Regions from separate parts of the uncultured Gilvimarinus sp. genome, predicted to be linked through region 2. Evidence: predicted binding sites of a transcription regulator. Region 2 holds the regulator's gene; the other holds the start of a gene.
What was found. Region 2 encodes PhoB, which activates phosphate uptake and scavenging genes when phosphate is short. Its sites were predicted from a motif close to TGTCATAAANNTGTAACA; they were not measured.
Positions count from the first base shown of each region.

Region 1: a site for PhoB is predicted at 1,592-1,609, ahead of AACY82_RS15765 (alkaline phosphatase PhoX). Genes of this name have one in related genera too.

Region 1 is NZ_CAXAUC010000014.1:44,325-59,944, forward strand. Features, by position in the region: gene AACY82_RS15765 (alkaline phosphatase PhoX) at 1-1,497, opposite strand, end outside; gene raiA (ribosome-associated translation inhibitor RaiA) at 1,667-2,005, opposite strand; gene AACY82_RS15775 (secondary thiamine-phosphate synthase enzyme YjbQ) at 2,181-2,603, shown strand; gene AACY82_RS15780 (FadR/GntR family transcriptional regulator) at 2,718-3,461, shown strand; gene AACY82_RS15785 (SDR family NAD(P)-dependent oxidoreductase) at 3,604-4,380, shown strand; gene AACY82_RS15790 (SMP-30/gluconolactonase/LRE family protein) at 4,472-5,347, shown strand; gene AACY82_RS15795 (EAL domain-containing protein) at 5,454-7,859, shown strand; gene AACY82_RS15800 (fumarylacetoacetate hydrolase family protein) at 7,870-8,544, opposite strand; gene AACY82_RS15805 (gamma carbonic anhydrase family protein) at 8,537-9,130, opposite strand; gene prlC (oligopeptidase A) at 9,236-11,326, shown strand; gene AACY82_RS15815 (YheV family putative zinc ribbon protein) at 11,323-11,577, shown strand; gene AACY82_RS15820 (transporter substrate-binding domain-containing protein) at 11,578-12,378, shown strand; gene AACY82_RS15825 (sensor domain-containing phosphodiesterase) at 12,351-14,195, opposite strand; gene AACY82_RS15830 (hypothetical protein) at 14,300-14,995, opposite strand; gene AACY82_RS15835 (MATE family efflux transporter) at 15,096-15,620, opposite strand, start outside.
Region 2 is NZ_CAXAUC010000005.1:41,710-57,329, forward strand. Features, by position in the region: gene AACY82_RS09820 (ABC transporter permease) at 1-470, shown strand, start outside; gene AACY82_RS09825 (ABC transporter permease) at 493-1,752, shown strand; gene AACY82_RS09830 (efflux RND transporter periplasmic adaptor subunit) at 1,790-2,863, shown strand; gene yrfG (GMP/IMP nucleotidase) at 2,938-3,600, shown strand; gene AACY82_RS09840 (S4 domain-containing protein) at 3,593-4,006, shown strand; gene hslO (Hsp33 family molecular chaperone HslO) at 4,072-4,947, shown strand; gene AACY82_RS09850 (MipA/OmpV family protein) at 4,944-5,795, shown strand; gene AACY82_RS09855 (putative glycoside hydrolase) at 5,880-6,527, shown strand; gene AACY82_RS09860 (DUF2147 domain-containing protein) at 6,560-7,012, opposite strand; gene AACY82_RS09865 (diguanylate cyclase) at 7,075-8,019, opposite strand; gene AACY82_RS09870 (hypothetical protein) at 8,127-8,570, opposite strand; gene AACY82_RS09875 (DUF885 domain-containing protein) at 8,631-10,433, opposite strand; gene AACY82_RS09880 (hypothetical protein) at 10,442-10,876, opposite strand; gene AACY82_RS09885 (dihydrouridine synthase) at 10,898-11,176, opposite strand; gene AACY82_RS09890 (cellulase family glycosylhydrolase) at 11,204-12,187, opposite strand; gene phoR (phosphate regulon sensor histidine kinase PhoR) at 12,276-13,562, opposite strand; gene phoB (phosphate regulon transcriptional regulator PhoB) at 13,600-14,298, opposite strand; gene ubiA (4-hydroxybenzoate octaprenyltransferase) at 14,486-15,355, opposite strand; gene AACY82_RS09910 (chorismate lyase) at 15,348-15,620, opposite strand, start outside.

The sequences.
Region 1 (15,620 bases), on a different contig from region 2:
GATACCTTCAAACTTGCGCCACTCGGCGGTGGCGCCTTTGGCGCGAGCGGCTTTGCGTGATTCCAAAAACGCGATGCGATCGTCCATCGCCATGCCGGCGGTGGTGCTGCCGCCGCCGTTGGCAACGCTTGGGAAGTTGGCATCCCCGGCGGCCCAGGCCTCGGCATCGGCGTCGGTTAGGTAGTTACTTTGGCCTTCCACAAAATCGGCGGTGGTGATGCCGTCAAAGTCGGCAATCCAGCCGTCGATGGTGGCGTTGTCGCCGTGAGCCAGCTCCACCCACTGCACGTCAAAGCCTGTGGTGAGCGGCTCAAAGCTGCCGGAGTCTTGGGTGAGCTTGGCGCCGTATAACGTGCCCGAGGAGAGATCCGCAGCCGTGTCGGCAACAAATTTAAACAACACACCGTTGGTGTCATCTTGTGACAGATACACGGTTTTTTGATCGGGCATCACGATGGAGTTTTCGTGTTCAAAACGACCCAAGGTGTAATGCTTAACAGGCTTGGGCTCAGCACTGGTGGGCTCGGTAATTTCCACGATGTAGTGATAGCGATACGTATTGGGGAAGCTTGAGGCGCTATCGGCATCGGTGGCGGTAGGGTCGATGTACATGGCCAGCGCGTCGCGGCTGGTTTGCAGGGAAGGGTCGTTCCACTCTTCGGTGCTGTCGCCTTGGTTGCCCCACTCCTCGGAGGTGAGCGGCGTACCCCAGGGTGAAACCGAGCCAAAACAGTTAGCGATGGTGCCGTAAATGCCAAAATCCAGCATCTGTACGTCGTTGCTGTCCACTGACCAGTAGCCGCTGCTGGCGTTTTTGTTGAGCTTTAAGCGGCTCATGCCGCCGGGGATCGATTCCCAGTTGGTAAACAAATAGCCTTGGTTTTCGCCGGTGGGCACAAAGCCGTTAAAGTCGGGGTCGTCGATAGAGGCGACTACGGTTGACTTGTCGGTGGCTAAAACCGTGCCTAAGCCCTCTGGCATGGCGCCGCCAAAGGTGTCCATGGTTTGCGCGATTACTTGGTATTCGCCGTAGGCCACCTGAACGGTCTGACGCTCTTGCTCGGTATCGGGCACACCGACCGAAACTAAGTGTTTCGGCAGCTGGTTGATATTAACGCCAGCTAGTACGCCTACGGTGCCATGGTTAAAGCTTTTGCCGTCACTGTCGGTCGCGCTGTTGGCGCTGTCCGGGTGTTGTACGTTAAAAAACAGATCGCCGTCTTCGGTGGCAAAAGCACCGGTGACTTCGGCGCCAGCGGGCACGGTTGCTAGACGGGTTAGGCCGGGGGTCATCAGACTGGCGTTACCGCCGCCATTGCTGCCATTGCTGCCGTCTGAGCCATCAGCACCGGCGGGGCCCTCTGGGCCTTGTGGGCCGGCCGGACCTTGTGCGCCGGCGGCACCATCACTGCCATCGTCGCCGTCACAAGCGGCCAAAGCCATTACGCTAAGCATCGCCAGCGCGAGTTTTCCTTTACCGTTTAGCCGAAACGTCATTGTGTTCTCCTCGATCAATAGTTATTAGCACGGTTGAAGTGCCAACACGTTAGAGAGGAAAAATGACGTTAAATATCAGCTTTGATGACGTTTCTGTGAAACTTTTGTAACAGCTTTGCTTTTGGCGGGAGCTTCGCCGCCACAGCTGGGTGCTGTGGCGGTGGTCACATTAAGAGGCTTGATCGACAGGCTCTTCTTCCGTTAGTTGCGGTTTTTCGTGACGGTTAGATTTAACCGAGCCCTTGCGGTGGGCGAGGGCGGCCTCAAGCTTTTTGGCGGCTTGAGCGATGGCGGCATACATATCGTGGTTGGCGGCTTGTACCGCAACCGCCGCGCCTAAATACTGGGTGGTGGCCTCGACACTTTGGGAGGCGCGCTCGACCGTTAAGGTCACAGAGAGCGATTCTAGCTGGGGGAAATGCGAGTTAACTTTACCAAACTTGGTGTTTACTGCTTCACGAATAGCGTCGGTGATATCGACATGGTGACCGGAAAGTTGGATTTGCATACACTGGATTCCTTGTACCATTAAGAAAAGTACCACTAAAAAAGTACTACTTGATGGAGGCGAGACATTTTCGTCGGCCTCTTGTTAAACATGCGCCTGAAAACGGTAAAATTCAAGCGCGAATCGCATAAAATTTTCATCAACACCAAACAGCACACAAGGCGGGATTAACGTTATGTGGCAACAAACTAAATTTAGTCTTACCCCGCGCACACGAGGGTTTCATTTGATCACCGACGAGGTCGAACGCCAGTTGCCGGATATTAGCCAGTTAAAGTGCGGTTTGCTGCACCTGTTTATTCAGCATACCTCGGCCAGCCTAAGCATTAATGAAAACGCCGACCCGACGGTGCGCATTGACCTTGAAAGCCACTTTAATGAGTTTGTACCCGAGCGCGCGCCCTATTATCGCCACGACTATGAAGGTGATGATGATATGCCGGCGCACATTAAAAGCAGTATTTTAGGGGTGAGTGTCAGCGTGCCGATTAGCGATGGCCGCTTGAATCTGGGGGTGTGGCAGGGGATTTATCTGTGTGAGCACCGCAACCGCGCCGGTGCGCGTCAGCTGGTCGCGACCGTACAGGGAAGTGAGTAATCACTATTGCTCTGACAGCCAAAATGCAGCAGCTTTTTACCCATGACTGCGGTAACATTGGCGCGGGTTGGCGACCTTTGTTGTCAGCCGCGATAATAACAACGTGGATGGTCTATGAATAATTTTGATGGCAACCGCAACCTGACGCATCAAGTGGCTTATGAGTTGGGTACTGCGATCGTGCAAGGTAAGTATCGGGTTGGGGATGCATTCCCGACCGAGGCTGAAATGTGCACCCAGTACGACATTAGCCGCAGCGTGATCCGCGAGGCGGTGAAGATGCTGACGGCTAAGGGGCTAATCTCGTCGCGCCCGCGTCAGGGGATTCGCGTGTTGCCGTCCACCCAGTGGAATATTTTTGATACCGACGTCTTGAGCTGGACTTTGAGTGGCCGGCCCTCGCTGGGTTTGTTGCTCGAGTTTACCGAATTGCGCAGCGGTATAGAGCCCGAGGCCTCGGCGTTGGCGGCCCGCCGCCAAAATCGCGAGGCGATTGCGGGTATCGAAGAGGCGTTGGCTCGCTTAAAGCTCGCCGACATTGGGGAAGACGATCCGCTAGAGGCCGATATCGCCTTTCACACGGCCATTTTAATGGCCAGTAACAATCGTTTTTACATTCAACTCAGAAGTTTTATTCAAGCGGCTTTACGTGTCAGTATTGCCTGTACCAACCAAATTAAAGGCGTCAAAGCGGGCAGCTATGATGACCACAAGCGGGTTTACGATGCCATTGATCGCGGTGACGCGCCGGCGGCTCAGGCGCATATGAGCGCCTTGTTGGGCGAGGCGTTAGAGCTGATTCAGGCATCCATCGGGGCGCGCACGAGCACCGATGGTCAGTTGCCATCGCTGGGTTGATGCTGCGCTGCGAGCAGCGGCCGGCTGTTTGCACAGAGGTACCGACCGTGAGTTCAATCGCGCAGGCGCAGCATTTTGGGGCGCAAAACGATATACTTTGCACCGTTTCGGATAAATCCGCACAAGGTGTTCGAGGTAGACCATGACACAACCCACTGAGCGAACGCTCTATCCCAGCCTGCGCGGTAAGCGGGTATTTATTACCGGCGGGGCTACAGGCATTGGCGCCTGTATGGTTGAGGCGTTCTTGTATCAGGGCGCTAAGGTGGGGTTTGTGGATATTGCCGCCGATGAGGGCGCTAAGCTGTGCGATGAGCTAGCGGCCACTTACGCGGACGCTTTGAGTTTTATCGCTTGCGATGTCACCGATGTTGCGGCGCTGCGCGCCAGCATCGCCGAGCTGAGCCAGCAGCTGGGCAGCTTTAATGTGCTGATCAACAATGTCGCCAATGACAAACGCTGTGATCCTCGCTCGCTGGAAGACGCTAGTTGGCATAGCTCACTGGCTGTTAACCTGGATGCTGCGTTTTTTACCACGCGCGCGATTGCCCCCGCAATGGCCGAGACGGGCGGTGGCTCGATTATTAACTTCAGCTCTATTAACGCACTTTATGGCCCCGCCGAGATGCCCAGTTATGTAACGGCCAAAGCCGGGCTGCTGGGGTTAACGCGCGCGCTGGCGTCAGATTTTGCCCGCGATAATATCCGCGTTAATGCGTTGGTGCCGGGCTGGGTGGTGACCGATAAACAACTGGAAAAATGGCTCACACCCGAGGTGGAGGCAAAGTGGATGGAAAACGTTCGCTTGCAACGCCGCTTAAAGCCGGCGGACGTCGCCAATATGGCGTTGTTTTTAGCCTCAGACGATGCCTCTATGATTACCGGGCAGCAGTTTGTCGTCGACGGCGGCCGCCTGTAACGTCAATCAGCGATGCTACATACGGCGAGGCCATCAACGACTTACCCGATTATGCCCCCAGCGCAGGGGTTAACCTTTAGGGCGGCACGCTATGCGCCTGGTTGACGAGCTGCACGTTGGCTGCGAGCTGGGCGAGGGGGTGCTTTGGCATCCCGGGCAGCAAAGCATCTGGTGGACGGATATCTTAGGCTGCAGGCTTTACTGCTACACCCCTGAGCGCAATAGCCTGCGCGAATTTACCCCGCCGGAGCGCTTGAGCGCATTTGGCTTTACCTCAGACCCCAACCGTTTGATTGTTAGCTTTGCCTCGGGCATTGCCGATTACTGGCCCGCGCAGGGGCGTGTCGGCTGGCTGGCGAGGCCCGAGCTTGGGCTGCCGGGGCAGCGTTTTAACGATGGGCGGGTCGATCCGGCAGGCCGCTTTTGGGGCGGTACGATGAACGAGCAGCAACCGCAGACACCCAGCTCGGCGCTGTATAGTTACCGCGATGGTTGCTGCACGGCGCTGACCGGTTTGTGTATATCGAACGGTTTGTGTTGGAGCCCCGATGGCCGCACGGCCTATCACGCCGACTCGCCCACTCGGCGTATCACAGCCTACGATTTTTCGGCCGATGGTAATTTGCGCAATCCGCGACTGTTTACCCAAACCCCCGAAGGCGCTTACCCAGATGGCGCTTGTACGGATGCCGCGGGCAACCTTTGGAGCGCTCACTGGGGGGCGGGCCAGGTCGTGTGTTACAGCCCCCAAGGCGATCGGCTGCAAACGCTTGAGCTGCCGGTATCGCAACCGACGTGCGTGGCGTTTGGCGGGCCTGATTACCGCGATTTATACGTAACCAGCGCTTGGGAGGGGATGACGGAGGCCCAGCGTGGGGCTGAGCCGCGCGCCGGCAACCTGTTTGTCTATCGCGGCTTGGGGCAGGGCAGAGCTTGCGACTTTTACCGGCCAAACCTGTTGCCTTGACGACATATCTCTTGTGTCATAACCCGGACTCTGTCATTGTTTTGGGCCCGATTGTCGGGCGTGGGACAAGGATTGTCGATTTGATAAAAACAAAACAATACAATCTATGACCATCGACCTATTTCAACGTCTGTCTTATAAGTTGGCGCGCACCAGTTTTGTTGTGGTCGTGGTGCTAGGCGTATTAGTGGCAAGCTTGCAGGTTTATCTCGATTTTCGCAGTCATTACCAAGAAATTCGTGAAGGTGTTGAGGAGATCAGCCGGGTAAGTCGCTCAGCGGCGCAACGGGCGGTATTTTTACTGGATGAACGCCTCGCCGAGCAGGTGGTGGACGGCCTTAGCGAATATCGGTTTCTTAATCATATTGCGATTTTTGACGATCAGGATCAGCTGATGGCGGAGTATCGCCAGCCGGTTAAGGTCAGTCAAACCCTGTGGCTAACAAAGCTGTTGGTGGGTGAGTCGGAAGCGTTTGAGTATATGTTGCAGTCTAGCCCCGATGCGCCAACGGGCACTCTGCGCTTAGAGCTGAATAAAGATAGAGCCTTAAGCCCGTTTTATCAGCGAGCCTGGCGAGTGTTACTTACCGGCACCGCGCGCAATATCGGCATTGCTCTGGTGTTGGTGTTGGTTTATCACTTCTTGTTAACCCGGCCGCTGGTGAATTTGGCATCGCGCTTTGCCGCACTCGACCACAGTAAAGTCCCCGTCAATGCTATTCCCCATTTGCGCCAGCACGAGCAAGACGAGCTCGGTTACATTGTTAACTCAGCCAATCGATTGCTGAAAAACTTTAACCAAAAACATATCGAGTTACAGCACCAAAAGCAGCAGTTAAGTTTGATTTTAGATGCCAGCCCCAACCAGGTGTTTGCGGTTAATGGCGATGGCGAATTGCTGTTTTATAACCAAGCCTTTAAGCGTTACTTTAGCGATAATACAACAAACAATTACTTCGCCATGCTGACCAAAATGGGAATCAAAGAGTCCGGTCAGTTAAAGTCTCTCATTGTGCGTGTGTGTCGCAAACAGTCGCCGCTGTTTAATCGGCAGCAACATTTCTCGGGAATACGCAACGAAAGCCACACCATGCAAATGTCATTGGTGCCGTTTGTTTCCGATCATATTATTTATGTCATTGTGGTGCTGGCCGATATCACGGAGCTGGTAGAGGCTGAGCAGCGCGTCGAATACCTCGCGTATCGCGATACGTTAACCGGGCTGGCAAATCGCAACAAAATCTTAGAGCAACTGCAAGAAGACCTACACAAATGCAAAGCAGGCAATCGCTACGGTGCGGTATTGTTAATTGATTTAAATGATTTTAAACGCATTAACGATACGATGGGTCACTCTCTGGGTGATGAGCTGCTGCTGCATTTGTCTCAGCGTATGGCGATGCGCGTACATGAGCCGGAAACACTCGCGCGACTTGGTGGCGATGAATTTATTCTAAGTATGCCCGATATCTCCGACGACCTTGAAGAGACGCGAGCGCGAGCGGAATATGTCGCTAGCCGGTTTTTAGAAACCATCAGCCAGCCGGTTACCCTGGGTAATCAAGATTTTTCGGTGAATGCCACCGTTGGCATTGCGCTTTATCCACTCGATGGTGTGTCGGTCGAGTTGTTGTTATCTCAGGCCGATACCGCACTAAATGAAGCCAAGCGCAGCGCTGTTAATAACTGCCAGGTGTTTGAGCCGCAAATGGCCGAAGAGGTAAATCGCCTGCTGCAGTTAGAGTCGGATATCCGATCGTCATTTCAAGATCATCAATTTATATTTTACTTGCAACCACTGATCGATTTACACACCCGCTCTCTGGTGGGGGCAGAGGCCCTGATTCGCTGGGAGCACCCGTTGCGCGGCCAGGTACAGCCGGCGGAGTTTATTAGCTTTTTAGAAAACTCCGACATGATCAATCCGGTGGGTTTGCAGCTGTTGGATGATGTGTGCCAATTTATCCGTTATCACAAAGAGGCTGGCCGCTTCCCCGTGGAGCTTAGGGTGGCGGTGAATATCAGCGAGCGGCAACTTTATGATGCCGACTTTGTCGGTAAATGTTTGTCGGTACTGCGTAAATATAAATTGCCGGGCAGCTGTCTGGAGTTTGAAATTACCGAAGGTGCCGCGCTGCACAACCTCGATGAAGTCGTCGATAAAATGCGCAAGCTGCAAAACGAAGGTATTACGTTTGCTTTGGATGATTTTGGTACCGGTTATAGTTCGCTGAGTTATCTTAAACGTTTGCCGGTGAATAAAATCAAAATCGATAAATCCTTTATTGACGATATCACCATCGATCCGCAAGATGCGGCGATGGTGGCCTCAATTATCGCTATTGCGCAAAATATGAATCTGATTATTGTTGCCGAAGGCGTCGAGACGGATGCTCAGGCTCAGTGGCTGAGCCAATACGACGGCATACTGATTCAAGGCTATTTGTTTGATCGCCCACTATCGCCCGATATATTTGCCCAAAACTATTTACCTGAGCTGCCCGGTTTTTAAGTATCAGTTTTTACGTGCTCAACTGCTCTGCCACGGTCACTGAGAGTTCGCAAAAATCATCCAGTGTGGCCACTAGCTGATCACCGGGTTGTACCGGCCCCACGCCGGCCGGTGTGCCGGTAAACAGCAGGTCGCCCGGTGCGAGTGTGATGTAGCGCGATAGCTCAGAGATTAACTCGGGCACGGACCAAATCATGTCGCGCCAGCTGCCCTGTTGTACGATAGTCCCGTTGCGCGTTAGGGTGAGGCGGTCGGTCGCCTCTAAATCGCGGTAGCGGCCCAGCTGCAAGGCTGAGCAAGGCGCCGAGCCGTCAAAGCCTTTGGCCAGCTCCCACGGTCGTCCCTCGGCTTTTGCCTCGCGCTGAATATCGCGGCAAGTCATATCCAGCCCCACGGCAAAACCGCTCACCGCCTCGCGCGCCTGTTGTTCGTTGGCGCCTTGCAGTGTTTGATCGATAGCGATCACCAGCTCTAACTCGTGGTGAACCTCTTTGCTAAACCACGGGCAGGTAAATACCTCGCCGTGGGCTAACAGGGCCGTGGCCGGTTTAAAAAAGAAAAACGGTGTCGCGCGCTCAGGGTTGTGGCCCATTTCGCGAGCGTGCTCGCGATAGTTGCGACCGATGCAAATAATGCGGGTAACCGGCCAAGGTGTGTCGCGATCGGCGATGGCTAGCTCAGTCATGGCTCGCCCCTTTATCGGCAGCAGCAGAGGGAGTGTTGTCTAAGTAGTGATTTTTAAGCGCGACATAGTTGCCCGCCGAGTAGCGAAAAAACTCTCGTTCTTTATCTTTTAACGGGCGTATTTGCTTGCACGGCGAGCCCATATATAAAAACCCGGATTCGAGCCGTTTGCCCGGCGGTACCAGTGTTCCCGCCCCGATCACCACTTCGTCCTCCACCACAGCGCCATCGAGCACAGTGGAGCCAATGCCCACTAACACCCGGTTGCCAATGGTGCAGCCGTGCAGGCAGACATTGTGGCCCACGGTGACGTCATCACCGATGGTCAGAGGAAAGCCCTCGGTGTTAAAAGGTCCGGCGTGGGTAATGTGTAGCACCGAGCCGTCTTGAATACTGCTGCGTTCGCCTATAAATATACGATGCATATCGCCGCGGATAACCGCGAAGGGCCACACAGATGTGTCGGCTCCTAGGCTCACGTCGCCAATTACTAAGGCACAGGGGTCGATGTAAACCGTTGCGTCAAAAGTCGGCGTATGATGAAGGTAGCGGCGAATATGAGCGCCGCCCGAATGTTTATTGGCCATAATGAATCCCGCATAAGAGCCCCGCCCGCCGCGAATGACGGGCCGATTGGGTGTATCATACCGATTCTTATGCCGAGACAAAAACTGATCCGACCCGGAGGATAAATGAGTCAAGCCAGCGATAATCCTTTACTGCGCTCCAGCACCTTGCCGCCTTTTGCCGAGATTGAGCCCGAGCATGTGGTGCCTGCAGTACAGACCCTAATCGAAGAGGGGCGAGCCCACTTGCAGGCTTTGCTGGCAGGCCTGGAAACCCCGACTTGGGATACTTTAGTCGCGCCGCTTGAAGCCGAGGATGACCGGCTGGAGCAGGCGTTTGCACCAGTGAGCCATTTGAATGCAGTGGCTAATACCCCGGAGCTGCGCGATGCCTACACCGCCAGCATTGCGCTGCTGACCGAGTACAGCACCGAGGTGTCACAAAACCGCGAGCTGTACCAGGCCTATCAAGCCTTGGCCGATGGCGATGAATACAAGCAATTGACGAGCACCCAGCAAACCGTAATTGACAACGCACTGCGAGACTTCCGGCTCGGTGGGGTTAGCCTTGAGGGCGACGATAAAGCCCGCTACGGGGTGATTGCACAGCGCTTGTCCGAGTTGTCGACCTCCTTTTCTAATAATGTGCTCGATGCGACGGGCGCTTGGTACCTACACTTTGACAATGCCGAGGCTTTGGCCGGGCTGCCCGAGTCAGCCCTGGCGCAAGCCAAACAAGCCGGTGAGCTGAAAAAGCACGATAATGGCGAGCCGCTTGGCGGCTACGTGGTGACCTTAGATTTTCCCTCATTTTTAGCGGTAATGATGTATGCGGACGACCGCACTTTGCGTGAGAAAATGTATCGCGCGTTTGTCACGCGCGCCTCCGCTGACGGGGTAAAAGCCGATGGCAGCAGCGCCGCCGAGTGGGACAATACAGGCATTATTGCCGAGACCCTCGCACTGCGTCACGAGCAATCGCGCTTGTTGGGTTTTGATAACTTTGCCGAGCGCTCACTGGCAAGCAAAATGGCCTCAAGCCCTGAGCAAGTGTTGGAGTTTTTGCGTGAGCTTGGCGAAAAATCCCGCCCCCGGGCAGAGGCCGATTACGCTGAGTTAGCGGCCTTTGCCCGCGAGCAAGGTTGTGATGACCTGCAGGCATGGGATGTGACTTACTATGGCGAGCAGCTGCGTCAGCATCAGTACGCGATTTCGCAAGAGCAGTTGCGGCCGTATTTTCCTGCCGAAAAAGTCATTAGCGGTATGTTTGATGTGGTCGCTCGGCTGTTTGATATTAATATTTTACCGGTGGCCAGTTTTGACAGCTGGCACCCAGATGTGCGCTTTTATCACATCTTTAAAGATGGCGAGCAAATCGCCAGCTTTTACCTGGATATTTTCGCCCGCGAACACAAACGCGGCGGTGCCTGGATGGCCGATTGCCGGGTGCGTCGTAAGTTGGCCGATGGCAGCTATCAGCAGCCAGTGGCGTTTTTAACGTGTAATTTTACCCCGCCGGTTGGCGATACGCCGTCGCTATTGACTCACGATGAAGTCACCACTTTATTTCACGAGTTTGGCCACGGTTTGCATCACATGTTGACGACCATCGATATTGCCGCCGTCAGTGGTATTAACGGCGTGGCGTGGGACGCCGTCGAGCTGCCCAGCCAGTTTTTAGAAAACTGGTGTTGGCAAGAAGAGGTCATCGGTATGATCTCGTGCCACTATGAAACCGGCGAACCATTGCCGAAAGCGCTATTAGATAAAATGTTGGCGGCTAAGAACTTTCAGTCTGGTATGCAGATGATGCGGCAGCTGGAGTTTTCATTGTTTGATTTTCGATTGCACGCCGAATACAACCCAGAAAACCCAGTCGCCGCCGCCGTGTTATTGGACGAGGTGCGCCAGCAAGTTGCGGTTATTACACCGCCCGCCTATAACCACTTTGAAAACAGCTTTAGTCATATTTTTGCCGGTGGTTATGCGGCGGGCTACTATAGTTACAAGTGGGCCGAGGTCTTATCGGCCGATGCTTTTTCGGCGTTTGAGGAGGAGGGGATTTTTAATCAAACAACCGGCAAGCGCTTTTTACAAGAGATTTTGCAGCGCGGCGGCTCGCGCGAGCCAATGCATTTATTTGTTAGCTTTCGCGGCCGTGAGCCGAGTATTGAGGCACTATTGCGTCACGGTGGCCTGTTGGAGCGCGCCTCGTGAGTAATTACAGCACTGTTAAGCGGTTTCTGGCCGGGGCGGTTTGCCCACGCTGCGAGGCGGGTGATGCTATTGTGGTTTATTCTCGTGACGAGCGGGATTTTCGCGAGTGTGTTGAGTGTGGTTTTCTTGATGAGATGCACTTTGCTCCGCAGGCCCGTGAACTCGATACCCGTGTCAGTGAAGCCGAGGCCGACAGCAGCGATGAGCAAGTGGTTAAAATTATGCCCTTCCCGACAGATCGCTCGCGTTAAATGACGTGGCGAGCCCGACATAAAGCTCAAGGCTTAGGGGCGTTGTTGCTGAGCGTAACGTTTAGCTGCGCTGCACAGACGCAACTGCCGGATACATTGCATTTAGCCGCGACCGACTGGTGCCCGTACTCGTGTGCCGAGCACGCCGGCCAGCCGGGTATTGTGGCTGAGTATCTCACCGAGATTTTGGCGCGCGAGCAGATTGACCTGACATTGAGTTTTTTACCATGGGGCCGCGCGGTGGTAGAGGCCGAGCGCGGCGCCCTAGATGGTTTACTGACTGCCGTGGTCGATGAGGCGCCAACACTCGCGTTTCCCCGCCATCCTGTGGGGCAGTATCAAGACTGCCTATACACTCGACCCGATAGTGAGTGGGCCTATCAGGGGGTAGATTCGCTGACCCATAAGCAATTGGGCGTTGTCCAGGGTTATGGCTATACAGAGCAGATTAACCGTTATATCGACAGTGCCACTGACGCGCAAGTAACGGCGTTACGCGGAGTAAACAGCACGGCACGGCTTTGGGATATGTTGTTGTTAGAGCGCTTTGACGTATTTATTGAAGAGCAATTGGTGGTTCAGTGGCAAGCGCAAAGGCAGCAACGCAACCTCGATAGTTTGCGTGTGGCTACATGTCTTGCACCGCAGCCGTTTTACCTCGCGCTGTACCCCGGGCGGAAGTATACCGATGAGTTGCTAAAGCGCCTGGACCGGGCGTTTTCGGCGCAACGCAACGTTGCGCTTTGGCAGAAAATTCAAGCGCGCTATCTGCCTCAGGCCGAGACCGCGGCACTTAAATAATTACTGCGTAATTCATCGAGACTAATGGGCCGGCTAAATTTAAACCCCTGCAGATAATCGACACCGCGCTCGGCCAACCAGCGTGCCTGGGCGTCAGTCTCGACGCCTTCCGCGACAATCTTCATATTTAACCCCCGCGCCAAACCAATTATTGACTGGACAATGGCGCCACTGTCTTTATCGCCAGGTAAATCCTGAATAAATGAGCGATCAATTTTTAATTTGCTAAAAGGTAAGTGTTTAAGGCGCGACAGTGATGAGTAACCGGTACCAAAATCGTCGATAGATAAGCCGGGACCGAGTTGCACAAGCGCTTGCAGGGAGTGTTGCAGCTCGGCGGAATCGTGGGCAATAACATCTTCGGTGACTTCAAACTCCAGCTGATGGCCTGCAATATTAAAGTGGGTTAATAGCGCCGCAATATTGCGTGGTAGGTGGGGGTGTAAAACTTGCTCGGCACCTAGATTAATGGCAACTTGTCCCAACTGAATACCGCTACAGCCTAGTGTGTAAATATCTTCGCACACCCGGCTGATAACAGCTTTGTCTATGTCATACATCATGCCGGCCGCTTTGGCTAACGGTAAAAATTCAGCCGGGCTGAGCAAGCCGTGTTCTGGGTGTTGCCAGCGCACTAACGCTTCGGCACTGACAATGCGGCGGCTGTCAGCCGCGACAATGGGCTGATACAGCACGCTTAAGCTGCCGTTTTCGGTCGCCTTGCGTAACTGGCGCTCTAGCGTAAAGCGGGCGCGGGCTTCACGAGATATTTGCGCGTTAAAAAAGCGGGCGGTGTTGTGGCCGCGCTCTTTGGCTTGATGCATGGCGGTTTCGGCGTGGCGTAGCAAGGTGTCGGCATCGGCGCCGTCGTCGGGGTAAAAGCACACGCCCGCGCTTAAGGTCACCTGAATTTTATGTTCGTAGATAGCCAAAGGTTTTAGCAGTTGATCGAGCAGCTCTTCGGTGGTGCGTTCTAGGTTTTGTCGCTGGCCGCTATTGCGAATAATAAGGGCGAATTCATTGCCACCGGTGCGCGCAATTTTATCTTTACCACGCACCAGTGTCTGTCGCAGTTTGCGCGCGACCGCCATGATAATTTGATCGCCAATGCTTTGCCCAAGGCCTTGATTAATTTGTTTGAGCTTATCGATGTTAATCCAGACTAGGGCAAATGGGTCTTGCTGGCAGTCATTATTTTGCGTGAGCGTTGCGATACGCTTTTGCAGTGCACGGCAGTTGGATAGTCCTGTTAAGTCGTCAAAGTGGGCGACGTAATCAAGCTCTTGCTGGCTTTGCTGCCAGGCCTCGTAGGTATTGATTAGGCTTAATGTATCGGCAATAGCCGAAATAAAAGCAGTGGCCGATAGTGTCCAAGCCATGCGCTGGCGCGCCTCAAGGCAAATTACGCCATAGAGCTTGCCGTGGCCAAAAATCGGGGCATCGAGCATTGAGATGATTTGTTGCGGTACTAGGTAATCGTTTGCAAAGCTGGTGGTGCGTAAATCGGTGCGGGCATCGATGGCATCAACGATGCGCTCGTCCAATAGCGCACGAAAATACGCATCGTGCTGTGTTTGTTGCAGTTGGGCCGAGTGTTGGCTCACCCCGTGTTGACGGTCAAACAATACCTCGAGCGTGAGTTGGCGATGATTATCTTCAAAACGCCAAATACTGACGCGGTCTACATCCAGTAGTTTGCTACACAGAATACTCAGTTCGATGAGTTTGTGTTCTTTATCTAGGGCAATAAAATCCCTGTTGTGGCGCAGCGCCACAAGGCGTTTGTGTAAATGAATAAAATGGTCGCTCTCACCCATATTATTGTCATCGCCGCGGGTGTGTGTGAGGTACCTCGTGCAATGGTACTCGTGTGTCTTATAAATATGGCACTTAAATGGAGGTCTGTCTAATGACTGCCCTGCTATTTTTGCCCGTCAAAATTTAAAAAAATCGAACGATCCGCCGCCAGACAAGGCCAGCGGGATAACTCGACGGACCAGCCGTGTTCGCGATGCTGGGCAAAAAAGCGATCGAAGGCCGCGCCCTTAAAATTGTGCTCTGTTAGTAGTATGTCGGCCGAAAACAGTACCGCTTGATCGAGCTCGATGGCAAATGGCTCGCCAATTAGCTCATGGGCGACGATATTGGCACGAGTTGTGTCCATAGGGGCCAAAGGCGAGCCGCATAGCGTAATAAACCGGTCGTTAATCTCTTCTAGCAAGCGGTGGGCAAGGTATGCCTCGGCCAGAAGTACTTGCAGGGTACTGTGGCCGCGCACCAGCTCGGGAGGATGAAGAAAATAGTCGAGCGCCACTTTGAGCAGTGGGTCCACCTGCTCCTGGATGCCGGCATCGCTGGTAATGGCATGAATAGCCTCGATAAAGTCGGGGACGTGCTCGATATAACGCACGACAAAATCGGCCAATAGCAGGGGCGCGGCATCCAGCGGCAGGGCAATAGCACTGTGCAGTGTGCTGCTGCGAATTTGCAGGCGCGCGATTAACGCGGCGGTCTCATCGGTGCAAGCTGAGAGGTCGTCAATCAGGGTCCGCACTTTGCCAACCTGTTCGAGTAGCATATTGTGGTGTTGTGTGGGGCTATTGGCCGGTGAATGCATCGAGGTTATCCGTCGATAAACGTTATCGCTTTGCTTAAAAGTAATACAAAGCAAGGGCTTTGCAAGTTGCCCGACGGGCAAAATACACAAATAAGTGAAATTATAATGACAGCCGTCGCTGCTGGCCCCAGAACACTAATCCCATGGCAAGGCTACGAGCGAGATTAAAACCGCAAAATGCCAGCCACAGGCCGCTATTACCCAGCGGTTGGGTAAACCACCACAGCGGGATAAACACGGCCACTGTACAGAGCAGCATAATATTTTGCATGGCGCGGGTGGCACCGCGGCCAAGAAAAATGCCATCCAGTTGGTAGGCCCAGACCGTTAGCAGCGGTAGGGCGATAACCCATCCGAACTGAGCGCTTGCCTGTGCCAGTACTTGGGGCAGCTCGGTAAATAGCGCCAGCCAAACCGATTGCCCGGCCCAAAACAGCAGGCTGATGGCGAGGGCGGTTATCAGCGCGAGCGCTGTGGTGCCCTGTACCACGCGAATAAACTCGGCGCGGTTATTGGCGCCTACGGCTTTACCGCACAGGGCTTCGGCGGCATGAGCAAATCCGTCTAGAGCGTGTGAGGTAAGCAAGACAAATTGCAATAAAATAGCGTTGGCGGCGACGATTTC
Region 2 (15,620 bases):
CGATTCAATCGTTTAACTTTGCCGAACCGGCAAAAATGGTGAAAGGCCTGTTTGTGGCCATTAATGGTTTTATTTGGTTTGTCGGTCTCGGTACTCTCACCGCCGGAATTGTCGGTATCAGCAATATTATGATTATTACCGTTAAAGAGCGCACCCGCGAGATTGGTATTCGCAAAGCCCTTGGTGCCACGCCTTTTAGTATTGTCAGTACGCTGTTAATGGAGTCGGTGTTGGTGACCAGTATTGCCGGTTACTGCGGCTTAGTGCTGGGGGTGGGGTTGGTCGAGTTGATGGCTTACGGCTTAAAAGTCTCGGGGGCCGAGTTGGAGTTTTTTCGCCGCCCCGAGGTGAATTTTCAGGCGGCGGTAACGGCCGTGGTGTTATTGATTGTGGTGGGCGCGCTAGCGGGTTTAATTCCGGCCATGCGCGCGGCGCGCATTATGCCCGTTGAAGCCATGAAGGCGGAGTAGTGATGAATCAAGGACACAGCTTGTGATTGATTTCGATAAATGGCAAGAAATACTCACCTCGCTTGCACAGCATAAATTGCGTACCGCACTAACCGCGTTTGGTGTGTTTTGGGGGATTTTTATGCTCACCGTGTTGCTCGGTGCCGGCACGGGATTACGCAATGGCGTTATGGATGGGTTTCCGGCATCGCCCAACAATGTTTTTATTTGGAGTGGCAGCACCACGCAGCTGCCGTATAAGGGTTTACCTATTGGCCGCCGCGTGACGCTTAAACCAGAGGATGTAGCGGCGATTAAACGCGACGTGCCCAGTGTGCGCGAGGTTTACGGGCAAAACAGTATCGGAGTCTGGTCGGGTACTCCGCCTTATACGGTGCATAAAAATAATAGTGGGACTTTTTTTGTGCAGGGCTCGCACGCGGGGATGGCGCCGATCAATTCGGTTACCGTAACGCAGGGGCGCTACTTAAACGAAATCGATGATCGCGATAAGCGCAAAGTGGCGGTGATTGGCGCGCGGGCTAAAGAGCAGTTGTTTGATGCCGGCGACCCGGTGATTGGCGCTAACATCCGTATTGCCGGTATTAATTTTCAAGTGGTGGGTACGTTTGACTCGCAGCAGCGCGGCAATAATTCGCAGGATGAAGAAAAAATACATATTCCTAACGATACTCTGCGCCACGCATTTAATCAGTCCGGCTGGATTGGCAGTTTTGTGATTCAGCCCAAACCCGGCATTCATGCCAGTGTTGCCGAACAAGAGGTTAAAAAGTATCTGTATCAGCGCAAAGACGTGCACCCCGATGATGTTGGCGTATTGGGCAGTTTTAACTTGCAGGTGGAGTACGACAAAATTCAAGGGTTGTTTACCGGCATTAAATTTTTTAGTTGGCTGGTGGCGGTAGGCACGATTACCGCCGGTGCTATTGGGGTGGGCAATATTATGTTGATTGTGGTGAAAGAGCGCACCCGCGAGATAGGTGTGCGCAAAGCGCTGGGCGCGACGCCGGCGTCGATTGTGTCGATGATTGTGCAAGAGTCAGTACTGATTACGGCGGTTGCGGGGTATTTTGGTTTAGTGGTTGGCGTTTTTTTACTGGCAGGCGTTGCTAATGTTTTAGAGATGACCGGCGGCGCCGATATGTTTGCCAGGCCGTCAGTGGATTTTACGACCGCCTTGATTGCTGTGCTGGTTTTGATTGTTTCTGGCGTGCTGGCCTCTTTGTTGCCGGCGGCCAAAGCGGCGGCGGTTAACCCTATTGTTGCTTTGCAAGACGAATAACATACAACGTACATCATTACTTATTGAGTTAACTGTTATGAAAAAATTTATATGGATGTTCTTTCTGTTGTTAATAGCCGTTATTTTTGTTGGTACAGCGGTATTTTTGTATCAGAAATCACAAGAGGCTCCGGTGGTGTATGAAACAACGTCGCCGTTTACCACCACGGTTGTGAAAAAGACGGTGGCGACCGGTAAGGTGATTCCGCGTAAACAGGTTAACGTTACCTCGCAAGTGTCCGGCGTTGTGGATGAGTTATACGTGACTGCTGGCGAAACCGTTAAGAAAGGCGATTTAGTGGCCAGAATATCGATGGCCCCCAATATGGTGACGCTTAACCACGCTGAGTCGCAGCTTGAGAGTGCGCGCATTAGTTTTAACAACGCCGAAGATGAGCTGAACCGACAGAAAAATCTCTTGGAGCAAGAGTTAGTGTCGGTGTCAGCCTATAACAAGTTTCGCCTGAGCTACGAGTTAGCGAAAGAGTCGATGCACTCGGCCGAGAATAATTTACTGTTGATTCGCGAAGGGGCAACCCGTCAGTCTGATTTAGTGTCCAATATGATTCGCGCGACGGCGGACGGTATGATTTTGGATGTTCCCCATAAAGAGGGTGCTTTTATTGTTGAGTCGAGCACCTATGGTGCCGGCACCACCGTTGCTGCGCTGGCGGATATGACCGATATGATTTTTGAAGGCCTGGTAGACGAGGCCGAGGTGGGAAAAATTAGCGAGGGGATGGAGCTGCTGCTCGATGTTGGCGCCCTGGAGGGGGAGCCCTTCTCGGCCGTATTGGAGTATATCTCGCCGCAGGGGCAAGATGATCAGGGCACCATTAAGTTTGAAATTCGCGCTGCGGTGACTTTGTCCGATAAGTTATTTCTGCGCGCCAACTACAGCGCCAATGCCGATATCGTGCTCGATAAGCGTGAAGATGTGTTGGCGATCAACGAAAGTAATCTACTGATCGAAGAGGATCAGTATTTTGTCGAGGTACAAACGGCGCCGCAGCAGTTTGCGCGGCGCGAAATTGAAGTAGGTCTGTCTGACGGTATTAATATTGAGGTTGTATCTGGCCTAGCGGAAAGTGATAAAATCAAGCAACAGTAGCGTCTAGGGTAACTCTGGGCGTTAATCTATGGGTGCCACCAATGGCGCCCGAGCCCAGACTCTAGAGGTACACAATGATCGATTGGCAAGCTATTGATACCGTTATGCTGGACATGGACGGTACCTTGCTCGATCTGCATTTCGATAACTACTTTTGGCTGCATCACCTGCCGGCCCGTTACAGTGAGATCCACGGGGTCGATTTTGAGGCTGCCCGCGCCAAGCTCGCGGCACGAATCGACGAGCATGTGGGCAGCTTGCAGTGGTACTGCCTAGAGTTTTGGTCCGACGCGCTTGAGCTGGATATCCGGGCGCTAAAAGAAGAGATTAAACATAAAATTCAGATACGCCCCCACACCGAGGAGTTTCTCGATCGTTTGCGCGCCGCCGGTAAACACGTGATGCTGGTCACCAATGCCCATCCGCAGAGCATGTCACTGAAGTTTGAGGTCACCCAGATCGACAAGCACTTTGATTTAATCGTCTCCTCCCACGAGTTTTCACACGCCAAAGAAGCGCAAGAGTTCTGGCGCTCACTGGCCGCGCGCGAGCCGTTTGATCCAGCGCGCACCCTATTTGTCGACGATACGTTGCGGGTGCTGGATTCGGCGCGGGATTTTGGCATTGCCCATTTACTGGCGATTCACCAACCGGACAGTCAAGTGGCGCGCCGCGTTGCGGGCTACCCTGCGATTGAGCACTTTAGTGAAATTATGCCGGAGGTGCCCCGTGGCTGAACCTGCCAGCGCTAAAGTCCGCGTCGATAAATGGTTGTGGGCGGCGCGCTTTTTTAAAACTCGAAGCCTCGCCAAAGCTGCCATAGAAGGTGGTAAAATCAATGCCGACGGTCAGCGTATTAAACCCAGTCGCGAGCTGGAAGTGGGTATGACGCTCACTATTCGTCAGGGTTGGGATGATAAAACCGTCGAGGTGCTCGCACTGTCGGATAAGCGGCGTGGCGCCCCCGAGGCACAGCTGCTGTACCGCGAAACCGAGGCTAGTATTGTCTTGCGCGAGCAGCGTGCGGCCGAGCGCAAGGCGGGATTGGGGAGTTTTATTGTCAGTGACCACCGTCCCAATAAAAAGGAACGGCGCCAGATTCACCGGTTTCAGCGCAACATGAACATGGATGAATCCAGCTAGAGTTTGCCTCGTTTTATCGACGACCTTTCGCGCGAGCGCGCATTTTACCCGTTTTGGAACCCGCTATGATCAGCAACGACTTACTGCACCGCTTTATTTTTGATGACTGTGATATTCGCGGTGAGATAGTAACGCTTGGTGCCAGCTACCAAGAGATTCTCGCGCACAACGATTACCCTAAGGTTGTACAGGCGCTGTTGGGCGAATTTGTCGCGGCGGTGGCGCTATTGTCGAGCACATTAAAATTTGATGGTGTGGTGACGTTACAAGCCCGCGGTGAGGGTGCTTTGTCGTTGGTGATGGCCGAATGTAGCCACCACAATGAGATTCGGGCGATTGTGCGCCCCGCCCCCGATGGTGAGATTGACGCCGAGGCGGCTACCCTACCCGATTTGCTCGGGGGTGGCGTGTTGGCTATTACCCTTGACCCGGCAAAAGGAGAGCGCTATCAGGGCGTGGTGCCCCTGGAGGCCGATGATCTGGCGGGCTGCCTAGAGCACTATTTTCGCCAAAGTGAGCAATTAGAGACGCGTTTTTGGTTGGCGGCCGATCAGGACGCGGCCTCGGGCCTTATGTTGCAGGCATTGCCGCAGCAGCTAGCGGCCAGCGCCGAGGATAACGCCGATCAATGGCGCACCGCTCAGGCCTTAGCCGACACCGTGTCGAGCGACGAGTTGCGGCGGGTTGATCACAACCAGCTGTTGTACCGGTTGTTTCACGAACAGTCCTTGCGGCTATTTAGCCCCAGCGCTATCCACTTTGCCTGCAGCTGCTCACGGGAGCGCAGTGCCGAGGCGTTGAAGTCGTTAGGGCAGAGTGATGTCGAGCAACTGTTAATCGAAAAAGGTGAAATCGAGATCGACTGTCAATTTTGTAACCAGCTTTATCGCTATAGCGCGGCGGATATTCGCGCACTCTTTGGCCAGGAGACGTTGCATTGAGATTGCTATACAAAGGTTGGGTTGCTGTACTTGGCAGTTGTTTTGTGCTCGCGACGCACGCGCAAACGACGCCAGAGGCGACAACTGAGCCACACAGAAGTGCTGGCTTGGTGAAAGAAGAGCCCGAAAAACGCTGGGAAGCGGGCATCGGAGTGGGCGGTTTATATGGCCCAGACTATCGCGGCTCCAAATCCTATCGCGATTATATCGCCCCGATTCCTTACGTGGTGTATCGCGGGCCGGTGTTTCGTACCGACGGTGACGGTTTGCAGGGCGACTTTTTACGCACCGATGCGCTGGAGCTAACCGCCAGTATGGCCGTGTCGGTAACCCCCGACAGCGATAAAAACGAACTGCGCGAGGGGATGGAAGAGCTTGGCTCTACCCTAGAGGCGGGGCCCGCGGTTAAGGTTAATTTAACCGGGCCTAATTTCTCTCAAGGCTTTTCGCTCTCGTTGCCGCTGCGGGCGGTCATCGCTTTGGGTGACGGCTCGCCCGAATATATTGGGGTCGTGAGTACCCCATCGTTGGTCTATAAACAGTCCATCAAAGGTGGTTGGAAGTGGACCGCCCGCACGGGGCCGGTGTTTGCCTCGGGTAAATACCACGATTATTACTACACGGTTAAGCCAGAGTACGCCCTACCCGATCGGCCAGCTTACGAGGCGAGCAGTGGCTACAATGGTTTTAATGCTCAGGCGGCTTTAAGCCGGCGCTTTAGCGATTATTGGTTTGCGTTTTATCTGCGCTACTCTAATTTGCAGGGGACGGACTTTCGCGATAGTCCGCTGGTGGAAACCGAGCACAATGTAATGGGCGGCTTTGCTATTAGTTGGGTCATTTTTTAAGCAGTCATCTCGTGGTTGACGCTCTACAGTGCCAAGCATAATATTAATCATCACATAATTAATAATAATCGTGAGGATGATTGAATGTTTCGTACCATTGTAATGGGTGTCGCCCTAGCCTTATTGCCTAGTACTGCCGCCTTAGCCGCCGATCAGGCGCCTCTGAACCCCACTTTTATCTATTTTGCCAAAGGCCAGACGCCCGATGCTTGGCACTGGGTGTTGTCTGATCCGGGTAACTGGTGGCAACCGCTAGAGGCTAACGAAGGCAAAAGCAGTAGCGGCAAGGTTCGTATGTCGAGTGCGGCGACTGAGCAGTTCCCCGATGCCATCAAGCTGAAATGGGATCGTAAAGATAATTGGGGCGGTGTCGCTATTAGTGGCCGCAGCGTGGATTTATCTAAGTTTGAGCAGGCCGCCGAGCTAATAGTTGCCCTTAAAGTTGAGAGCCGGGTGCCGGGCTCCGTTAAGGTCAAAATGAGCTGTGGTGAAGGTTGTGAAGCCGAGGTTGATGTGGCGGATAACCTCAGGGGGATGCCTCGTGGTCAGTGGATGGCGCTGCCTTTGGCACTGGATTGCTTTGCCGCCAACGGACTTGATCTAAGCAAAGTGGCTTCGCCCTTTAGCATCGGCACCACGGGCGCTTTGGAGCTGCATATTGCGGAAATTAGCCTCGGCTCTATGGCTGCCGGCGATGAAGGCTGCGTGCCTAACGATCAAGCGGCGCCATAGTGGTCGATACGCTTTGGCACCGCTATTTAGACTTAGGGGGTATAGCGCTCCCAAGTCTGGCTGCGGCCAAACAGTGATATACCGATAAACCCGCGTACCGTCAGGCTGTTGCCTCCTTCGTTGAGCTCCAGCTTGGCTTTATAGATTTTGCCGGTTTTAGGGTCGAGAATGCTACCGCCAGCCCACTCGCCCTCGGCTTCGCGGGTTAGCCCCCACATAAACGTTAGCCCCTCTAAGGGCTGGTCTTTAAAGTTCTCGGGGCATTTTTCACACCGTGAGCCTTTGGCCTCTTCGCGCAAGAGCTGGGTGATTGTGCCCTGTAGCTCGCCCGCCGCGTTTAAATTTAGGGTGACGATACTTTTGCGACTGCCGTCGCGGTCATCGATCGTGATCCAGCGCCCCTCGACGGCTGCGGCTTGGCAAAGGGTGCTAAAAGCAGCGAATACTATCAGCAGGATAAGGCGAAATTGGGAGCGTGTCTGCATAGCTTACCTCGACGTTAGAGGTGCCTGTAGAGTGAGAGTTGTCGGTTGGGCACCACTGTAAACTATAGATCCATCGAGGGCGGGCTGCCAGTATCCGGCGTGCGGTATTTTACGCAATTGCGCCCGGCGTGTTTGGCGCGATAGAGCGCGTCGTCGGTGTGTCTGAGTAGGTCGGTAATGTCACGATCGGTTTTGGTGGCAACGCTGAGGCCAATGCTGATCGTGATGGCCGCGTTATTGGTGGTGCTGGCAAAACGCATTTGCTCACAGTCGAGGCGCAACCGCTCGGCCAGTTGCAAAGCTTGTTTAAGCTCAGTGTTGGGTAATACTAGAGCAAACTCCTCCCCGCCAAAACGCCCTAAGGTGTCCGGCTCGCGCAGCTGGGATTGGCATTGCTGCGCCAGATCGCGCAGCACTTGATCACCAAATAGGTGGCCGTGCTGATCGTTGACGAGCTTGAAATAATCAATATCAAAAATGAGCAGCGCTAACGGTGTGTGATAGCGCTGAAACTTGGCAAAATTTTGCTCAAGTTCGGCCAATAGTTTACGGCGATTGTAGACCCCGGTGAGTTCGTCGGTCTCGCTTAAAGTTTGCAGTTGCCCCTGGAGGTCGTGGCGCTCGGTAATGTTGGAGGCGACCCACACGACTGCCCGCTCGCCATTAATAGGGTTGGCCAGCGGCTGAATGCGCCCCTCAAACCAAAGGTCGCCCCTTGGGCCGGTATCGGTCGGTAGCCCCGAGACATCTCGGCCCGCCAAGCTGTATTCCACGATACGTAAGCGGTTTTGGTGGATAGTGGTGCGTATCTCTTGGAGAAACCAATCCGCCTTTTCTGCCGGTAAAACGTCATTGAGGGTGAAATCTACCAGGTGTGAGCCGTCGTGATAGTACTGGCGATCGTGGCCTCCGAGCAATGCCACATAACGCCCTGACTCGGTTAACACAAACACCGGGTCGGGCAGGGCTGCGATCATATCCAGCAGCAAATCTTGGGCGTCGCTCATGGGCTTACCAAAGGTAAGAGAAGTTTTTATTTATAAGATCTTAGGCGCCATTACGGGGGTAAGGCAAGCGGCGCGTCACAATGGTACGCGCCGCTGCGAAGGTTATATTACCGCCGGCGCATTGGCACAGGTACGTCTTTGGGTTTAACAAGTGCCGGCTCGGACTCAAAACGGGCATAAGCTTCACTGTGGGCTTTGGCAATGCGGCCCAGTGCGGCGGTTAGCTTGGGGTCTTCGCAGCCTTCGATACTTTCCCAGAGCTTATCGACGGTGGCCAGTGCATTTTTTTTGTCGTCGGATTTATTGATGCTCATCATCAGCTGGATGTAATTCTGAATACCAAGCTTATTTTGCATGGCTCTCTCGACGATAGGCCGGGATTGCATTTCGGGTAAAGTAATATCCGGGCAGCGCTGTTTTATGGCTTGGTTCATGGTGTAGTTTGACATCATGGTGCGAAAGTCCGTCCCCAGCTGTTTTAAATCGGCGTGGGCATTTAGCGCGACGGTCGTGAGTAGCAAAGTAAGCGCGGTGCGAATCAGTGTGTGCATAAAGCCTCTTGATGGTCGGTAAACAGGTTCAGTGCGAATAGGTCGGCAATTGTATCACCGTCATTGCGGCTCGTCCGCGCGGGGTGCTATCCAGCGTTGTATGCGCCGCGCCAGAATGCTTAATGGCAGCGCGCCGGCCCCCAATATTTGATCGTGAAAGGCTTTGAGGGAGAAGTCTTCGCCTAGTTCCCTTTGGGCTTGAGTACGCAGCGCAAGTATGGCGTTCATGCCGATTTTATAGCTGGTGGCTTGACCCGGCATAACGATATAGCGCTCGACCTCGCGGCGCGCGTCATCGCGAATCATGGGCGTGTTAGCGACAAAGTAATCAATGGCTTGCTCGCGGGTCCATTTTAAGTGGTGGATGCCGGTATCTACCACCAAACGCACGGCGCGCCATAGCTCAAAACTTAAGCGACCAAAGTCAGAGTATGGATCGGCGTAAAGGCCAATTTCCTTGGGCACTTGCTCGGCATACAGGCCCCAGCCTTCGGTGTAGGCGGTGTAGCCGCCGTGGCGGCGAAACGCCGGTAAATCGGCAAGCTCTTGGGCAATGGCAATTTGCATGTGGTGGCCGGGCAAGGCCTCGTGGTAAGCGAGTGCCTCCATTTGGTAGCGGGGCATGGCACTTAAGTCGTGCAGATTGACGTAATAAATACCCGGGCGCGAGCCGTCGGCGGCAGGCGATTGGTAAAAGGCTTTACCGGCCGACTTCTCGCGAAACGGCTCCACCGCTTTTACGCGTAGATCGGCTTTAGGTAAGTGACCAAATAGCTCGGGCAAGCGGTCGCGCATAGTGTCGATCAGGACGCGGGTGTCTCTAAGGTACTGCGCTCGGCCTGCGTCGCTGTCGCGGTAGTAGAGTTCGGGGTCGTCCTGCAACTTTTTATAAAACTCCGGCAAGCTGCCAGCGAAGCCTACGGCCTTTTTAATATGCTCCATCTCGGCGTGAATGCGCGCAACTTCGGCCAGTCCCAGCTGGTGGATTTCGTCGGCACTCATGTCGGTGGTTGTGATGTTCGCTAGTGCGAACTGATAGTAGGCATCGCCTTGGGGAAACTTCCACACACCGTCACGGGTGTCAGCTTGTTCGGCCAGTTTGTCCCACACCGTTAACAGCTGTTGGTAGCCGGGCTGAACGCTTTTGAGTAGTGCTTGGTTTGCGTCGCTCAGTAATTGTGTGCGTCGCTCAGGCGTTATCTCAAGCGCATCTATTTTGCGCGTAAAGTCGGCCAGGAGCGGGCTCGACTCACTGGCGTCTTGATTAAATGGTTTGCCGGTCGTGATATTGACGATGTCGCTGCGCACTTGTGGGTAGACAAAAGCCGGAGCCAAGATGCCCTTTTGTGCACGGCGCTTAAGGTTAACGCTTAATTGTTCCAGTAACGGCTTAACCCCTTGCAGGCGCGAGATATAAGCGGTCGCATCATCGACGTTAGTAATTTGGTGTGAGTTGATCAAAAACGAAACGACGGTGGCGTGTAGGCCAAACATCTGGTTGACCGGGTAGTTGTAATCGCGCCATTGGTAACTATTAATATCTTGCTCAAGTTCGAAGCGCATTAACTCGACACTGAACTGGTTATCGGCATTGAGTTTGCTGCTGTCGAGTTCGTTTAATCGGGTGAGTTGATCCTGGTTGAGTCTGTGATACAGCGCACTTTGCGCGGAGCTAATATCGTCCCATTCGCCATAGTGGGTTTTGCGCCCTAAATGGGTTTGGTACATAGGGCTAAGAGATACTTGCTCTTCAAAAAACTGCTCGAACAGAGCGAGTGCTTGTTGGTCGGCGGTTCTCGCCGCTGACAACTGGCTAACCAAAAGCAGTAGAGCGCTTATTATCACGCGCTTAGTTAAACTCATGAAAGTCCTTAGTGGTGTTTGTGGTTTTGTCTGGGTTGTTCCATGGCGACATCGGCGCGACTGCGCAGTTTGTCTTTGCTGCGAATATTGGCAAAAGGGTCTGGGCCTGCCGCCTCGGGTGGCGGATGGGCCGTACGGCGCGATTGTTTATTGTGAGGTTTTGTGTGGCGCTCGGCATCGGTTTCGTTATTGATTTTTGCTAGGCTGCGGGTATTAAACCAATAATATAAAAGTGTAATGCCGATGAGCGCTAGCCACTTAACCACAAACGATGCCCAAAGGTTGTCGTGTTGCGCTGTGGTGGTTGCCCACGAGACGTAATCGCTGTGAACCATGGCGATAAAAAAGTAACTGATAAACAGCGCTAGCGTCGATACGATGGGGCGCCGGTAGCGCTTCCAAATAACCGTGGCTAAAGCCGACTTAGCGAGAAACCGAAACATATCGTCGCCCTACCCTCTGCCTTACGGAAACAAGCTCAAGCCCAGCGCGGCAATCAGCGCTACGATACCGCGGGATTTATACTCGCTGATGATTTTGTCTTCTTCTTCTTTGACGATAACCTCTAGCACATCCGGCTCGTAATCTTCTGGCTTGCGGCCGTGCAAATAAATGCGAGTGCGCGCCCGTTCAATGGCTTTGTGGCGAATTTTTCCGGCGTATTTGTGTTTTACTTTGTCGTAGTTGCGGCGCAAAAAATTACTGCGTTTGTTATCGCGCAACTGATTTTCCGGTAGGTTCATAGTCGCTCCGATTTTTGGCGCGCCCGGTTACGGGCATTCGCCGGTATTTTGTAAGTGGGTGCGCTTGGCGTTGCGGGCTATGGCGTAGGTTTCGTCGAGCATAATTTCGCGGCCCCAGCCGGTTAATCCTTCGACGGTACCATCGTCACTCATGTCTAGATGTTTTTGGGGTTTATTGCCCGGGCCCCATGACCAAGGCAAAAAGCCAATGTCAAATTCCAGAGCCGTTTGCACAATGGTGCGGTAGGGAATCGCGCCGCCTTCACTGTCATCCCAGCGATCGCCAAACTCGCCAATAATGAGCGGTAAATCGGCATCGACAGACTCTTGCATTTCGGCCCGTACCCGGGCGGCATCAAAGCCCCACATTTTGGGCCACCACATGTGGATCGACAATAAAATATTTTTTTGCGGGTCGGCTTTTATCAGCGCTGGCCCCGCCGCTTGTAAGGTATCGATATCTTTGCCCCAGCCGGGTGCATCGATCATTAAGGGGACACGGTAGCCCGACTCGCGCAAACGGGTAATGGCGCGGGTGTAGCCTTTGGTGTACGCATCAAGGGCGACTTTGTCGCCCACTTCATTGCCGATATTAACAATTGTGTAGCGCTGATGTTTAGCGATGGTGGCGGCTATCTCGGGTTGCGTCCAATAGTCGATCAGTAAGTCCAACTTAGACCAGTCGCCGGTGGCGTCGTGCAGCTCGATAATAGGAAACAGTTTTTGCTTAAACGCATTTTTTAACACAGCGTCCAATTCGGCGGGTTTGCCTTCGGTACTCCAGACGATGCGCACGGTGTTGGCGCCGGTTTTGGCGATCTCACTAAAGCTCGATAACCCGGTGCGGTCAAGCCAAAACACCATGCGATTGGGTCCCATAGGCACGAAGTGCTCGCCACAGGCATCAAACAACTGGCGGCCTTTAACACTAAACGTTGCCGTAGAGGGGGTATCAGCCGCGTTGGCGCCGCTGATGAGCAAGAGGGTTATAAGTAATAGCGATAATTTCATGCTGCCTATCTGTTTCCGCCAAAAGGGATCGGGTTTGCCTACAGTTTAACCCGATTTGATGCGTCGATAGGCGATTGTCGTTAAAAAATTATGACAGGGTTGTGTCGTTGGCGGGTAGCACGCAAGTAAAGACGCTGCCCTTACCTACTTCACTGTTGATTTGCAGCTCGGCATCGTGGCGCAGCAATACATGCTTGACGATTGCGAGCCCTAACCCGGTGCCGCCGGTGCCACTGTTGCGGCTGGCATCCACACGGTAGAACCGCTCGGTTAAGTGCGGAATATGTTTGGCGTCAAAGCCGACGCCGTTATCGCTGACCGAATAGTAAATACGTGGGCCACTGCGCCATAAACGCATGGCAATTTTGCCCCCCTCGGGGGTGTATTTGACGGCGTTAACCACTAAGTTAGAAAACGCGCTGTGTAGCTCTTTTTCGTTGCCAATGATCGATAACTTGGGGGTGCATTCAAGGGTGAGAGTTTGTTGCTTTTCGTCGCTGAGCACGGCGGCCTCGGACTTTACGGTTTGCAGCAGAGGCTCTAACTCGACGCGTTTTTGGTTAAACCCGGTATCGGTGGTTTCCAGCTTAGACAGCATAATCAAATCGTTAATTAACAGCGACATGCGTTTGGACTGCTGCTGCATCTGCTCCAGCGGCTTGTCCCAGGTGGGGGTTTTATTGTTGTCGGCCATGGTTTCTAAGTAACCGCTAATTACGGTTAACGGCGTGCGTAGTTCGTGGGAGACGTTGGCGACAAAGTCTTTGCGCATTTGTTCTAAGTGGTAAATTTGGGTGATATCGCGCACCACAATCAAGCGCTCGTTTTTACCAAAACGGGTGATTTGAAACTGCAAGCGCTTGTCGGGAAAGCGCGGCGAGGGGATATCCAGCGGCTCGGAGTAATCGCCCGCTTCAAAGTAATCGACAAAGCGCGGATGACGAATAAAGTTAATGACCGATTGGCCTTGATCTGAGTTGTAAAACCCCAGTAAGCGCTGGGCGGCAGGGTTCCACCAATCGAGGTAACCGCGCCAGTCGAGCAAAATTACGCCGTCTTTAAGGGCCGAGGTGGTCTCTTGCACGCGATTGATAACCGCCTGAAGGTTTTTCTTCTCGCGTTTTTGGCGCCGCTGTAAGTGGTAAATGGCATCGAATACGTCGCCCCACAGGCCGGTCGCCTCGGGCGGTTGGCTTTTGCGACTGCCGTTGAGCCAGATATTGAGGCGCAGCATTTGCCACAGGCACCAGCCGATATACCAAAAGGCAAAGAGCACCAAGGTCCACGCAAGCTGGTCAATTAGCATGCCGATAATAACGGCGATGATAAAGATAACGGCCAAGCGTTTCAGCTCGGCATTGAATCCCTGTAGCAAAATGGTGTCAGTCCTGTATCGGCGTGATCAGAGGCTTTTAGCTGGCCTTGGTCGAAAAGCGGTAGCCCGTGCCGCGTACGGTCTGGACTAAGTTTTCGTGTTGATCGACCGTTAGCGCCTTGCGCAGGCGGCGGATATGAACATCGACGGTGCGCTCTTCGACATAGACGTTACCACCCCAAACGTGATCTAACAATTGGCTGCGGGTGTAAGCGCGCTCTTGGTGCGTTAAGAAAAACTGCAACAGACGAAACTCGGTGGGACCCATATCCACTTCGCGCTCGTTAATGGTAACGCGGTGGCTGGATGGGTCTAAGCACAAGCCCTGAACCTGTATGGGTTGGTGGCTGTTGGCGTGGGGGTCGGCGCGGCGCAGCACCGCTTTAAGGCGCGCTACCAGCTCGCGAGGCGAGAAAGGCTTGGTAATATAATCGTCGGCGCCTACCTCTAGCCCTTGGATTTTATTGTCCTCTTCGCCTTTGGCGGTGAGCATAATAATGGGGATGTTGGCGGTAACTTCGTCGCGCTTTAAGCGCCGCGCCAGCTCGATGCCACTGGTGCCGGGCATCATCCAGTCAAGCAGAATCAAGTCGGGTTTTTCATCGACGATCAGGCCGTGAGCGTCCTGTGCATTGCTGGCCTCTAAGCAGCGGTATTCGGCCATCTCGAGGGCGATACGCAGCATATCGCGGATTGCGGATTCGTCGTCAACGATAAGGATGGTGCGACTTGTCATAGTGCCTGCCTGTATGTTCCATCAATTGCGGATAATCAGTGAAGCGGTGGCTGCGGCTGATAACCGATCAGCGTAGATTCGCCCCCTTCTTTGCAAGCGTATTTAATGGTTAAATTGTTGCATATTTATGACAGCCCGGCGGTAAATTTTACCGCCAAAGCCAGTTTGCGGGTAAAACCGCGAGGTTTTACCACTTTATTAGACCTGCAATAATGCCGGCGAAAACGGCGACACCGACCCAGTTGTTGTTGAGAAAAGCGCTAAAACAGGGGCCGCGCTGACGGTAGCGAATCAGCCGCTGTTGATAGACAAACAGCCCTGCCGCCACGGCCACCCCGATGTAGTACAGGCCGTTTAGCTCAAACCGCGAGCCCATCAAGAGCAAGCCAAGCACCACCAATACTTGCAAGCTAGCGGTAATCACGCGGTCTTGATCGCCAAACAACACGGCGGTGGATTTAATGCCGATGCGCAGGTCGTCGTCGCGATCGACCATGGCGTAAAACGTGTCGTAGACGATGGTCCAGAGCACCACGGTAAAGTAAATCAGCCATGCCTGTTCGGGCACTTCACCTTGCACGCTGGCAAATGCCATGGGTATGCCCCAGGCAAAGGCTGCCCCCAGTACCACTTGTGGCAAATGGGTGTAGCGCTTCATAAAGGGGTAGCTACAGGCCAGTGCCAGCCCGCCAAAGGCCAAATACAGCGTTAGGGTGTTGGTAAACAGCACCAGAATAAAAGCCAGTAGCACTAACGCGGCAAACACCGCCCACGCCTCTTTGACGCTGACTTTGCCGGTAGCGAGCACGCGGTCTTTGGTGCGCTCAACGTGGCCGTCAAAGTTGCGGTCGGCGTAGTCGTTGATCACGCAGCCGGCCGAGCGCATAGCGATAGCGCCCACGCTGTAAATGATCACCAGATGCACCGGCGGCTTACCATCAGCGGCGAGCCACAGCCCCCACAGCGTGGGCCAGAACACCAGCAGCCAGCCAATCGGGCGGTTTAAGCGGGTGAGTTGTGCGTACAGCGTTAGGCGATGGCAGATGGTATCAATCATGTTGTCTCGTCCGGGAGTCGATCAGCGCGGGCAGAAACACTTCGCTAACCAGTAAGGTTTTACCGAATAGAAAAAATTTTGAGCGTCGGCCCCAGAGCATATCATCTCCCTGTACCACGGGGGGCACAAGCCGCTCGTGAGGTGGTAGCTGGGCGATTTGCATGGGTGAGCGCCCCAGTTGCCGATGGCTAAATAAAAAGCCTCCCAGGGGGCGGTTGGAGAGCTTGCGTAAATGGCGCAAGCGGCCGGTTAGGCTGTCGGCGGG